3 regions of the Brevibacterium sp. SIMBA_078 genome follow, and region 1 is predicted to be linked to each of the others. Evidence: predicted binding sites of a transcription regulator. Region 1 holds the regulator's gene; each other region holds the start of a gene.
What was found. Region 1 encodes HspR, which represses chaperone genes until heat shock. Its sites were predicted from a motif close to AAGTTGAGTCNNNNNGACTCAACTT; they were not measured.

Region 1 (4,194 bases):
ATCAGCGCCAGCGCGATGAGCAGGTTGACGATGAGGAAGGTGATCCGCCCGGGATAGCGCTTCGTGATCCGGGTGTAGGAGTTCGTCCATGCCAGCGACCCCGAGTAGGCGTTGGTGACATTGATCTTCACCTGGGAGATGACGACGAGCACCACGGCGAGGAAGAGAGCCAGCCATTGCGGCATCATCTGCTGATAGGTGGCGAGGAACTGCTGGACGGGTTCGTTCGCGAAGCTCACGGCGCCGGGAACGTTGGCGATGAGGTAGACCGCGAGGAACATGCCGATGATCTGCTTCGTGGCCCCGAAGATCACCCAACCGGGCCCCGCGAGGATGACGGCGGCCCACCAGCACCGCCGGTTCTCGGGGGTGCGCGGCGGCATGAAACGCAGGTAGTCGATCTGTTCGGCGATCTGGGCGATGAGCGAGAGGCAGACTCCGGCGGCGAGCATGACCGAGGCGAAGTTCGCCCCTTCGCCCTCCTCGCCGGTGTAGGCGAAGAAGTCGGCGACCGATTCCGGCTGCCAGGCGATGAGGTAGCCGACGGGGATGACCATGAGCAGCAGCCACAGCGGGGTCGTGGAGACCTGCAGCTTGGCGAGGACCTTCATGCCGTAGATGACCAGCGGGAAGATGAGCACGGTGGACACGAGGTAGCCGATCGGCCGGGGAATGCCGAGGCCGAGGTAGAGTCCCTGAGCCATGATCGAACCTTCGAGGGCAAAGAAGATGAAGGTGAAGGTCGCGAAGATGACGTTGGTGATGACGGACCCGTAGTAGCCGAAGCCCGACCCGCGGGTGATGAGATCGAGGTCGAGGTTGTAGCGGGCGGCGTAGAACGCCAGCGGCCATCCGGTGAGGAAGATGATGAGGGCCGCGACGAGGATGCCGAGGATGCCGTTCGCCGTGCCGTGGGCGATGCCGATGTTTGCACCGATCGAGAAGTCGGCGAGGTAGGCGATGCCGCCCAGCGCACTCGTCGCGACGACCCCCGGCGCCCATTTCCGGTACGACCTGGGGGCGAAGCGGAGCGTGTAGTCCTCGAGGCTCTCAGAGGCGGCGAGCTTTGCTTCGTTCCGCGGCTCGGGAGGTGCTGTGGTCCTGCTCGGAGACAGTGTCATTGCGCGTTCCTGACGTGTGCGTCGGCCATGTCAACGACAATCATCGCAGTCGATTGTTTCCGCACATGTCGGTTCTGTTTCGGGCAGATGTCGGCAGGGGACATTGTGGGCACCGGATCGGTGCCCAATGATCATTCAGCGCAGATAGAGAAGGGCGCGAACCCCACGCGGGTTCGTGCCCTTCTCTATCATCGCCGTCCCAGCAGGAACCGGGTCAGCGCCGCCGGTACCGGTTGTAGAGGACCAGAGCGCCGGGTTCGGGCCGCCCTTGCGGACGGCGGCCGCGAGCGATCGACACGACATCGCCGGCGGTGCCGGCGGCGAAGACACGCGCATCGCGTTCCTGCGCCGACCTTCGTGCCCGAACTTCGTCCTCGAGCTCCTCATTGCGGCTCTTGAGCGCGTCGACCTGATTCTGCAGGTCGATGATCTTCTTGATCCCGACGAGGTTGACTCCCTCGACCTGCGACAGCTGCTGGATCAGTCGCAACTTGGCGATGTCCTTCCCGGAATAACGCCGACCCCGGCCCGCAGTGCGTTCCGGAGAGACGAGACCCAGTCGGTCATACTGCCGCAGCGTCTGCGGGTGCATGCCCGCCAGATCCGCGGCCACCGAGATGACATACACCGCCGCACTCGATGAAATGTGCATTGTGATTCACCACCTCAGCTGGCCTTGGCTTTGTCCAGCAAGCCGGCGCGTGGATCCTCACCTTCGGTGGCGGCCTTGAAGGACTCGACCGCTTGTTTGGCTTCCTTGGACAGATTCTTCGGCACCACGATCTGGACTGTCGCCAGCAGATCGCCGGAGCCCTTCTTCGTCTTCACACCTTTGCCCCGGACGCGCAGGGTCCGTCCCGAGGGTGTCCCCGGTGCAACCTTGACCTTGACGGGCATTCCGCCCAGGGTCGGCACCTTGACCTCGGCGCCGAGGGCCGCCTCGTCGAAGCTGATCGGCAGATCCATCCGCAGGTTGTCACCATCGCGGGTGAAGACCGGGTGCGGACTCACGTGCACGGTGAGGATGACGTCACCGGGCTCGCCGCCGTTGGGGCTGGTCTTGCCCTTGCCGGCCAGGCGGATCTTCTGCCCGTCCTTGACCCCGATCGGTGTCCGCACGGTCAGCGGCTTCCCGCCGGGCATGTTCAGCTTCACCGAGGCACCGTTGATCGCTTCGGTGAACGACAGCGTCGTACTCGACTTGATGTCGCCGCCCTTGACCGGAGGCTGGTAGCCGCCGTAACCGCCACCGCCGAAACCTCCGCCGAATCCGCCGAGCAGATCCGCCAGGTCCGGGGGAACGTCTCCCCCACCGCCGTAGGTCGTGCGGGTCCGGGTGCGTCCGCCGCCTCCGAAAAGGTCGGAGAACACGTCGTCGAATCCGCCGCCGGCAGCCCCGCCGGGCCCACCGGAACCGGCGCTGAACCTGGCGCCGCCGCCCATGGCGCGGACCTGATCGTACTGGGCCCGGGATTCCCTGTCGGAGAGCACCTGGTGGGCCTGGCCGATCTCCTTGAACTTCTCCTCGGCCTTCTCATCACCGGGGTTGGCGTCCGGGTGATACTTGCGCGCGAGCTTGCGATAAGCCTTCTTGATCTCGGCGTCGGAAGCATCCTTGGAGACGCCGAGGGTTTTGTAGAAGTCCTTGTCGAACCAATCATTCTGAGGTCCGGTATTCACCTGGCACCTCCTTTCCTTCCAATCAATCCTGTCATCAGGGTATTCACTTGTCCTCTCACAATCCGCATCCCCGGGGCAATGCCCCGAAGATCCGGACCGCCGCCGAGGCGGTTCCCCGGCCCCGTACGTCGGTGAACCGGCGTACGGGGCGGGCGGCTGCCTCGGCGATCATGGTCGCTGCTCAGTCCTCCGGCTGCTGGACACCGACGCGGGCGGCGCGGATGATGCGCTCCCCGATCCGGTAGCCCGGCTGCATGACCAGGAAGAGCGTCGGATTCTCGACCTCATCCGAAGGTTGCTGCATGAGCGCCTCGTGGATGTTCGGGTCGAATTCGTCGCCGACCTCTCCGTACTGTTCGACGCCGATCTTGTTCAGCGATTCGACGAGCTTGTTCACATGGGTCTCGAAAGGCCCGGTGACATCGCCGTTGTCGCGAGCGAGCTTGACCTCGTCGAGCACGGGGATCAGGGCCTCGACGACCTTGATCGTGCCGCCGAGTGCCGCACGCTCACGTTCGCGGTCGGCGCGCATCCGGTAGGCCGCATATTCGGCGTTGATGCGCTTGAGGTCGGCCAGGTATCCCGCTGCCTCCGAACCCGGTTCGGGCTCGGCCTCCGGCTCGATGTCCTCGAGACCCGAGGCGTCGGACGGGATGTCCACACCGAGGTCGCTGGCATCGGCCTGTTCGGCGTTCGGGTCCGCGGTCGGCTCCTCGCCGGCCCCGGCCGAGGCCGACTGGGCGTCGGCCTCGGGACGGACCTCACCGGTGTTCGGATCGACCCGGCGCTTGTCACTGAAGGTGAAGCCTGGCTCCTCGGACGACTTGTCGTTGCCCTCGGCAGTCATTACTTCTTCTCCTCATCCTCATCGTCGACAACTTCTGCGTCGACGACATCGTCGTCGGCGCTTGCATCGGCTGCGCCCTCACCGGCAGCTTCGGCGCCTTCGGCACCGCCCTGCTGGCTGTAGATGGCTTCGCCGATCTTCTGCTGGTTCTCCACGAGCTCGTCGTAGGCGCTCTTCACGGCGTCGTCGTCTTCACCCTTGAGGGCTTCCTTGACGGCGTCGACGTCGCCCTGCATCTCGGTCTTGAGCTCTTCCGGCAGCTTGTCGGCGTTGTCGGTCAGCAGCTTCTCGGTCTGGTAGGCGAGGTTCTCCGCGTTGTTGCGGACGTCGGCAGCCTCACGGCGCTTCTTGTCCTCTTCAGCGTGCTCCTCGGCCTCGCGGACCATGCGGTCGATGTCTTCCTTCGGCAGTGCGGAACCGCCGGTGATCGTCATCGACTGCTCGGTGCCGGTGCCCTTGTCGGTGGCCGACACGTGGACGATGCCGTTGGCGTCGATGTCGAAGGCGACCTCGATCTGCGGCACACCGCGCGGAGCCGGAGCGATG
Region 2 (4,194 bases), 150 kb from region 1:
GTGCGCGGGCCAGCTTGTCGCCGATCTCACGCTGAACCAGCCTGCGCAGCGGGCGGGCACCGAACGCCGGATCGTAGCCTTCGAGTGCCAACCAGTCCTCGGCCCCCTGAGTGACCTCGAGTGAAACCCGACGGTCGGAGAGCCGGCGCGACATGTGCGAGATCTGCAGATCGACGATCGACGCGAGTTCGGTCTGGCTGAGCGCGTCGAAGAGCACGATGTCATCGAGACGGTTGAGGAACTCGGGCTTGAACGTCGCATGCACGACATCGAGCACCTTGCTCCGCTGCTCCTCGGTCGAGAGGCTCTTGTCGACGAGGAACTGCGAACCGAGGTTCGAGGTCAGGATCAGGATGGTGTTCCTGAAGTCGACCGTGCGTCCCTGACCGTCGGTGAGCCGACCGTCGTCGAGGACCTGCAGCAGGATGTCGAACACGGACGGGTGCGCCTTCTCCACCTCGTCGAGCAGGACGACGGAGTACGGGCGACGGCGGACCGCCTCGGTGAGTTGGCCGCCCTCGTCGTATCCGACGTAGCCCGGAGGGGCACCGACGAGGCGGGACACGGTGTGCTTCTCACCGTATTCGCTCATATCGATCCTGATCAGGGCCTTCTCGTCGTCGAAGAGGAAGTCCGCGAGAGACTTCGCGAGCTCCGTTTTGCCGACGCCGGTGGGTCCGAGGAACAGGAACGAACCGGTCGGACGATCCGGGTCTGCGACACCGGCCCGCGAACGGCGGATGGCGTCGGAGACCGCGGCGACGGCGTTCTTCTGCCCGATGAGACGCTCACCGAGGATGCCCTCGGCTCCCAGCAGCTTCTCGACCTCGCCCTGGACGAGGCGTCCGGCGGGGATGCCCGTCCACGAGGAGACCACCTCGGCGATGTCGTTGCTGGAGACCTTGTCCGAGACCATCTGATCGGAATTCGCTCCCGCCTCGGCCTGGGCTTCGGCGGCTTCGGCTTCGGCGATCTCCTTCTGCACGGCGGGGATCTCGCCGTAGAGCAGACGGGATGCGGTCTCGAGGTCCGTGTCGCGCTGGGCCTTCTCGGCGGCCGAACGCAGCTCGTCGAGCTTCGTCTTCAGCTCACCGACCCGGTTGAGGCCGGCACGCTGGGACTCCCATTTGGCTTCGAGTCCGCGCAGCTCCTCCTCCTTGTCGGCGAGATCGGCACGCAGAGCACTCAACCTCTCGATCGAGGCGGAGTCGGTCTCCTTCGCCAGGGCCATCTCCTCCATCTTCAGGCGGTCCACGGCGCGGCGGAGCTCATCGATCTCGACCGGAGCCGAATCGATCTCCATCCGCAGGCGGGAAGCCGCCTCGTCGACGAGGTCGATGGCCTTGTCCGGCAGCTGCCTGCCGGTGATGTACCGGTTCGACATCGTCGCGGCCGCGACCAGGGCGCCGTCGTTGATCGAGACCTTGTGGTGGGCCTCGTAGCGTTCCTTGAGTCCGCGCAGGATCGCGATCGTGTCCTCGACACTGGGCTCACCGACGAAGACCTGCTGGAACCGCCGCTCCAGGGCGGGATCCTTCTCGATGTTCTCGCGGTACTCGTCCAGCGTGGTTGCACCGATCATCCGGAGCTCACCACGGGCGAGCATCGGCTTGAGCATATTGCCCGCGTCCATCGAGGAATCCCCGCCGGCACCGGCACCGACGATCGTGTGGAGTTCGTCGATGAAGGTGATGATCCGACCGTCGGCGTTCTTGATCTCCTCGAGCACGGCCTTGAACCGCTCCTCGAACTCGCCGCGGTACTTCGCACCGGCGACCATTGCGGAGAGGTCGAGGCTGATGAGGGTCTTGTCGCGCAGCGATTCGGGCACGTCTCCGGCCACGATCCGCTGGGCCAGGCCTTCGACGACGGAGGTCTTGCCGACGCCGGGCTCACCGATGAGGACGGGGTTGTTCTTCGTCCTGCGGGAGAGCACCTGCACGACGCGGCGCACTTCCTTATCGCGGCCGATCACCGGGTCGAGCTTGCCTTCCCGGGCGACGGCGGTGAGGTCGATGCCGAACTTCTCCAGCGACTGCATCGTCTCTTCGGGGTTCTCCGAGGTGACCTTCTTCCCGGCACGCAGCTCGGGCAGGGCCGCGAGCAGTGCGTCCCTGTTGGCCCCATTCGCGCGCAGCGCTTCGCCGGCGCCGTCCTTGCCAGCCGCGGCGGCGAGCAGCAGGTGCTCGGTCGAGACGAACTGGTCGCCGAGCGCCGTCATCTCCTCCTGTGCGAGGTTCATCATCTCCAGGCCGGCGCGGGAGAGTCCCGGCTGGCTGACGGTGGATCCGCTGACGGTGGGGAACCCGCTGATCACGGATTCGATGGACCGCAGCACGGTCTGCGGGTCGGCGCCGACCTTCGTCAGCAGGGTCGCGGCGAGCGAATCGGGCTGGCCGAGCAGGGCCGCGACGAGGTGGGCCGGTTCGATCTGGTTGTTCTTCCGGGCGACGACGTCGTTGACCGCGGTCTGCAGCGCCTCCCGGGATTTGGTTGTCATCTGTGCGTCCATGTACGCATCTCCTTCTCAGAATCTGTGCTGATTTCAGCTCTCGAAAAGAACAACACCGACAAAGTTGAGTCTATTCCGCTCAACTTTGAAAATCGAGAAGTATTTCGCCGCCCGCCCCTACCTCGTGATGACCGATTGGAGGTCGAAGCGGTGGAGCACGCGGTCGGCGATCTCCGGGTCGGTGCCGCGTTCGCGCCGGGCCTTGAGCACCTCGGCGCGGGCGGACTGCATGGCTTTCTTCTGCACGGCCAGCATCTGCTCCCGGTGTTCCTTGAAGGCCATCGCCTGTTCCGAGCTCGCCTGGTCATCGGTGGTTCCGCTGAGCTGATCGTGCAGGACTTTGAACCGTGCCCGCAGCGGTTCGATGACGTCGTCGGGCAGACTGTCATCGTTCTTGATCTCACGCATCGCGGCCTTGTAGGCGCGCAGAGCGATGTCCCTGGTCGCCTGATGTTCCTTCTCCGCCTCGTCGTCGATGCCGAGGAGAGCGACGACGGTCGGAAAGCTCAGGCCCGCCAGCACCAGAGTGAGCAGCAGGACCACCGCGGCCGCGACGACGACATAGGACCGGCCGGGGAACGGAGCACCGGAACTCGTCGTGGCCGGGATCGACAGGGCCAGGGCGACCGTGGCGAGGCCGCGCATCCCGCCCCAGGTCATCAGCGTGGCATCGCGGACGCTCAAAGGTGCGGCATCCGGATCCTCCTCACGTCGCTTGCGTTCGATGAGGGTGCCGAGCAGCAGCCATACGAAACGGACGGCGACGACGATGAGAGCGATGAGCCCGCCGGCGAGCAGTGCGCGACCGAGGTCGGCGTGTTCGGATTCGACGATGAGGCGCAGATCGAGGCCGATGAGTCCGAAGGCGATTCCCGTGATGAGCATCTCGAGGACCTGCCACGTCGAATTCTGCGTCACCCGCTCCGCCGAGTTGCCCTCGACATCGCGGCGCCGCACCTCGAGGGCGGCCACGACGACGGCGATGACCCCGCTGGCGTGGAAGTGCTCGGCCACGAGGTAGACGCCGAAGGGCAGGACGAGCATGAGGGAGGAGCGAGCGATCGTGTGATCGATCTTCTCCATCACCCACCAGGCGGCGAAAGACAGGACGAGGCCGACGATGATCGCCACGACGGCGGAGACGACGAACGACACGGCCAGATCTGCGTAGTCCACCTCGGTGCCGGCCAATACCGCGGCCATCGCGGTCTGGAAGATGACCAGCGAAGCGGCGTCGTTGAACAGGCCCTCGCTCTGCAGGGTCGACATGATGCGGCGCGGGATCGACACGGTGCTGGCCACGGCTTCGACGGCGACCGGGTCGGGTGGGGCGAGCATGGCGCCGAGTGCGATGGCCGCGGCGATCGTGATTCCGGGGATGAGGAAGACCGCAGAACCGGCGACTGCGGCCACGGTCACCCCGACCAGCGCCACGGACATGCCGAGGATCGTGCGCCACCGGATCGCGAACAGCGCCCACGATGTCTTCTGCGCGGCGGCGAAGAGCAGGGGCGGCAGGAAGAGGGGGAGGACGAGCTCGGGATCGATGGCCACCTCGGCGAAGGTGGGGATGAACGCACCGGCGATGCCGATGAGGACCATGAGCGCCGGCCACGGAAGTTTGAGCTTCTGCCCCAACCCGACCACCACCGAGGTGGCGGCACCGAATCCGATGATCATCA
Region 3 (4,194 bases), on a different contig from region 1:
GCGGATCATGGCCGACTCGTCGTCGAACAGGGTCTGCGCCAGAGCCTTCGCCAGCTCAGTCTTGCCGACACCGGTGGGGCCGAGGAAGAGGAAGCTGCCGATGGGCCGATTGGGATCGGCCATACCGGTCTGGCTGCGGCGGATCGCGCGCGACACGGCGGTCACGGCTTCATCCTGTCCGACCACGCGGTCGTGGAGGACCTCTTCCATGTTCGCCAGTCGTGCCTTCTGGCTCTGCGTCATCCGTGCTGCCGGGATTCCGGTGGCCCGGGAGACCACGTGCGCGATCTCCTGTTCACCGATGATCGCCTCGGCGGCAGCGGTCTTCGCGGCCTCCGCGTCCGGGTTCTCGGCGGATTCGATCCGGGCGGTCACCTCGTTGATCTCATCGCGGACACGGCCGGCACGCTCGTAGTCCTCCACCTCGATAGCGGACTTCTTCTCCGCTTCGAGTTCGGAGAGATTGAGCTTGAGCGCGTCGATATCGACCGCGGGTCCGCGCCTGAGCGACATCCGGGCACCGGCCTGATCGATGAGGTCGATGGCCTTGTCCGGCAGGAAGCGGTCGGTGATGTAGCGGTTCGACAGCTCCACGGCCGCACGGACCGCCTCGGCGGTGTAGGTGACCTCGTGGAACTCCGCGTAGCGGTCCTTGAGCCCGTCGATGATCGTCACCGCATCCTCGACGCTCGGCTCACCCACGGTCACCGGCTGGAAGCGACGCTCGAGAGCCGAATCCTTCTCGATGGTGCGGTACTCCTTGAGCGTGGTCGCGCCGATCATGTGCAGATCGCCGCGGGCCAGGCGCGGTTTGAGGATGTTGCCGGCGTCCATCGAGTTCGCCTCGCCGTTGCCTCCGGCACCGACGAGGGTGTGGAGTTCGTCGACGAAGACGATCATGTCTCCGTCATCGGCGATCTCGTTGAGTGCTCCGGTCAGGCGCTCCTCGAAGTCACCGCGGTAGCGGGTGCCGGCGAGCATTCCGGGCATGTCGAGAGCGATGATGCGCTTGCCCTGCAGCTGCTTGGGCACTTCGCCCGAGTGGATGGCCTGAGCGAGGCCTTCGGCGACCGCGGTCTTGCCAACGCCGGCCTCACCGAGGAGGACCGGGTTGTTCTTCGTCCGGCGGGCGAGGATCTCGATCGTCTGTTCGATCTCCTCCGAGCGGCCGATGACGGGATCGAGCTTGCCCTCGGCGGCGAGCTCGGTGAGGTCCGTGCCGAACTTCTCCAGCACTGATTCCTGACCGTCCTCACCCTCGGCCTCCTGGCCGGGGTGCATCCCTGCGGCTTCGGCCGCCTCGGCACCGGCCTGCAGCGCGGCCTGGGTGACGCCTGCCTGCGCGAGGATCCGCCCGGCGGGCATCTCCTGGTTGAGCACGAAGGCGAAGAACATGTGTTCGGGATCGATGTAGGTCGACCCGAACGCTCGCGCCACCTGGTAGGCGTCGAGCAGGGCGCGCTGGGCCGAACCGGTCAGTGTGGGCGTGGAATCCGCCTCGGTGTCGGTTGCAGCCGGAAGGCGCTCTTCGATCGCATGGGCGATGGCCTCGGGATCGGCACCGGCCTGGCGCACGGCGGAGATTCCGGGTTCGGCATCGACCATGGTGCGCAGGATGTGGAGCGCGTCGACCTCGGACTGACCGTGTCGTCCTGCGAACTCCGCGGCCGCTTCGATGACCTCGTGGCTGCGCTTGCTCAGCAGTCGGTTGATGTCGACGGAACGGCCTCGGCGGGCTCCGGTCTGTCCCTGGAGGAAACGAGCGAGGAACTCGTCGAACGAGTCTCCGCCCGAGCCTGCGGGTCCGAAGAATGTGGCCAAAGCTGACCTCCTCTTTCAAAGTTGAGCGTATACGACTCAATCAACAGGTGGATGCGGACATATATTCCCACCTGTCGCCCGCCCGACGACGGAGTGTGAACAACATCACCGTCGAGAAATGCATCGGATGCATTTCTGCATTTGGTGCAAATTTGCAAGAGGTGCATAATTTTCTGGTGAGTTCCGAACCGACCGAATCCCTGCGCGAGCGTCAGACCCGTGAGCGCCGCGCGTCCATCCACGCCGCGGCCGTCGATCTCGTCTTCGATCATGGGCTCGACGAGGTGACCGTGGCTCGGATCGCGGAAGCTGCGGAGGTCTCGACGCGCACGTTCTTCAACTATTTCCCCACCAAGGAGATGGCGATCGTCGGACTGACGACCTCTGACGATATCGCCGCCGCTCTGCAGCGATTCATCGAGGACTTCGAGCCCCGGCGCGAGCGTCTGGTGGAGGATCTCTCCTTCACCATCCGCGCCGCGTTCGAATTCCTGCTGCCGCGGTCGGCGAACAAGCAGAAGCTGCGCGCGATCCAGGCTCGGCATCCGCACCTCGGCATGCTCAGCATGGAGACGAAGCGGCACTACTCCGAGCAGATCATCACCGGCATCCGCCGGCGGGTCGAACGTCGCGGAATCACCTTTGCCGATGACGACACCGCCGCACGGGCCACGCGGATGCTCGCGCAGCTGTGCAGCATCCCGCTCGAGCATGCTTTCGCCTCTGCGCGGTTCGACACCGAACACGAATTGGACGACGAGCGAGTGGACCAGGCGTTCACCTCCTCGATCGAACTGTTCCTGACCCTCTTAGAAAGGCTGAAATGACCACTACCGCCACTGAGCCCGCTGCCGAGAGGCAGCACGGCGCCGAGGAGGAGCCGGAGATCGAGACCTCGTCGGTGATCCTGCTGTTCACCGGCCTGATGCTGGCAATGTTCATGTTCTCGCTCAACCAGACCATGCTGGCCACGGCCCTGCCGACCATCGTCGGCGACCTCAACGGCGTCGACCAGATGCTGTGGGTCTCGACGGCGTTCATGCTGGCGTCGACGATCATGATGCCGATCTACGGCAAGCTGGGCGATTCGTTCAACCGGAAGAAGATCTTCATCTTCGCCATCTGCATGTTCATCCTCGGTTCGGTCGTCGGCTTCCTGGCCCACAACATGGCCGTCCTCATCACCGCACGCGTCATTCAAGGCCTCGGCGGCGGCGGTCTCATCATCCTCTCGCAGGCTCTCATCGCCGCGGTTGTGCCGGCTCGCAAGCGCGGCCCGTACATGGGCATCATGGGAGCGAACTTCGCGGTCACCTCGGTGGCGGGACCGCTGATCGGCGGCTGGATCACCGAGGGTCCGGGCTGGCGCTGGACGTTCGCCCTCAACCTGCCGTTCGGCGTGCTCGCCCTCATCGCCGCCATCCTCTTCCTCAAGGTCCCCAAGTCGGACCGGTCGGTCAAACGCCATGTCGATGTCGCGGGCATGATCCTCATCGCCGAATTCACCTCGGCGCTCATCCTCACGACTTCGTGGGGCGGACATCAGTACGACTGGGACGATCCGATCATCATCGGACTCATCGCCATCGCCGTCATCAGCGCCGTCGTCTTCGTCTTCGTCGAACAGGCTGTGCCCGAACCCGTCATCCCGATGTTCGTGTTCAAGGACACGAACTTCGTCCTCTGCACGATCGCCGGCATGTGCATCGCCATCGGCATGTTCGGCGTCCTCTCGTACATGCCCACGTTCCTGCAGATGGCCCACGGGATCGAAGCGACGAAGGCCGGGCTCCTCATGGTGCCCATGATGGCCGTGATGCTGCCGAGCTCGGTCATCATCGGCTTCGTCGTCTCGAAGACGGGACGGTACAAGTGGTACCCGGTGCTCGGCAGCGCGATCGTCGGCGTCGCCCTCTTCCTCATGGGGACCTTCGTCACGGCCGACCAGAACGTTCTCGTCGTCATCGGCTGCCTGTGTGTGCTGGGCCTCGGCCTGGGACTGTCGATGCAGATGCTCGTGCTCATCGTCCAGAACTCGTTCCCGGTCGCGATGGTCGGCACGGCGACGGCGTCGAACAACTTCTTCCGGCAGATCGGCGGCACGCTGGGCATGTCGCTGATCGGTTCGCTCTTCACCTCGCGGCTGGCATCCAACCTCGAGGACGGCATCAAGTCCCTGGGACCTCAGGGCGCCCAGGCGATGAAGGGCACGGGGTCGAACTCACTGACCCCCGAGGTGGTCAAGTCGCTGCCCGATCCGATCCATTCGATCATCGTCAATGCGTACAGCGATGCGCTGGTGCCGATCTTCCTGTGGGTCTGCCCGCTGGGAATCATCGCGGCCGTCATCCTCATGTTCGTTCGCGAGAAGGC

Region 2: a site for HspR is predicted at 2,574-2,598, ahead of clpB (ATP-dependent chaperone ClpB). Genes of this name have one in related genera too.
Region 3: a site for HspR is predicted at 1,840-1,864, ahead of SB749_RS13940 (ATP-dependent Clp protease ATP-binding subunit). Genes of this name have one in related genera too.

The regions. Positions count from the first base shown of each region.
Region 1 covers NZ_JAWRYQ010000001.1:607,671-611,864, forward strand. The annotation lists gene SB749_RS02740 (purine-cytosine permease family protein) at 1-1,121, opposite strand, end outside; gene SB749_RS02745 (heat shock protein transcriptional repressor HspR) at 1,336-1,773, opposite strand; gene SB749_RS02750 (DnaJ C-terminal domain-containing protein) at 1,788-2,801, opposite strand; gene SB749_RS02755 (nucleotide exchange factor GrpE) at 2,983-3,648, opposite strand; gene dnaK (molecular chaperone DnaK) at 3,648-4,194, opposite strand, start outside.
Region 2 covers NZ_JAWRYQ010000001.1:760,138-764,331, reverse strand. The annotation lists gene clpB (ATP-dependent chaperone ClpB) at 1-2,512, opposite strand, end outside; gene SB749_RS03405 (Na+/H+ antiporter) at 2,630-4,194, opposite strand, start outside.
Region 3 covers NZ_JAWRYQ010000003.1:448,834-453,027, forward strand. The annotation lists gene SB749_RS13940 (ATP-dependent Clp protease ATP-binding subunit) at 1-1,821, opposite strand, end outside; gene SB749_RS13945 (TetR/AcrR family transcriptional regulator) at 1,998-2,648, shown strand; gene SB749_RS13950 (DHA2 family efflux MFS transporter permease subunit) at 2,645-4,194, shown strand, end outside.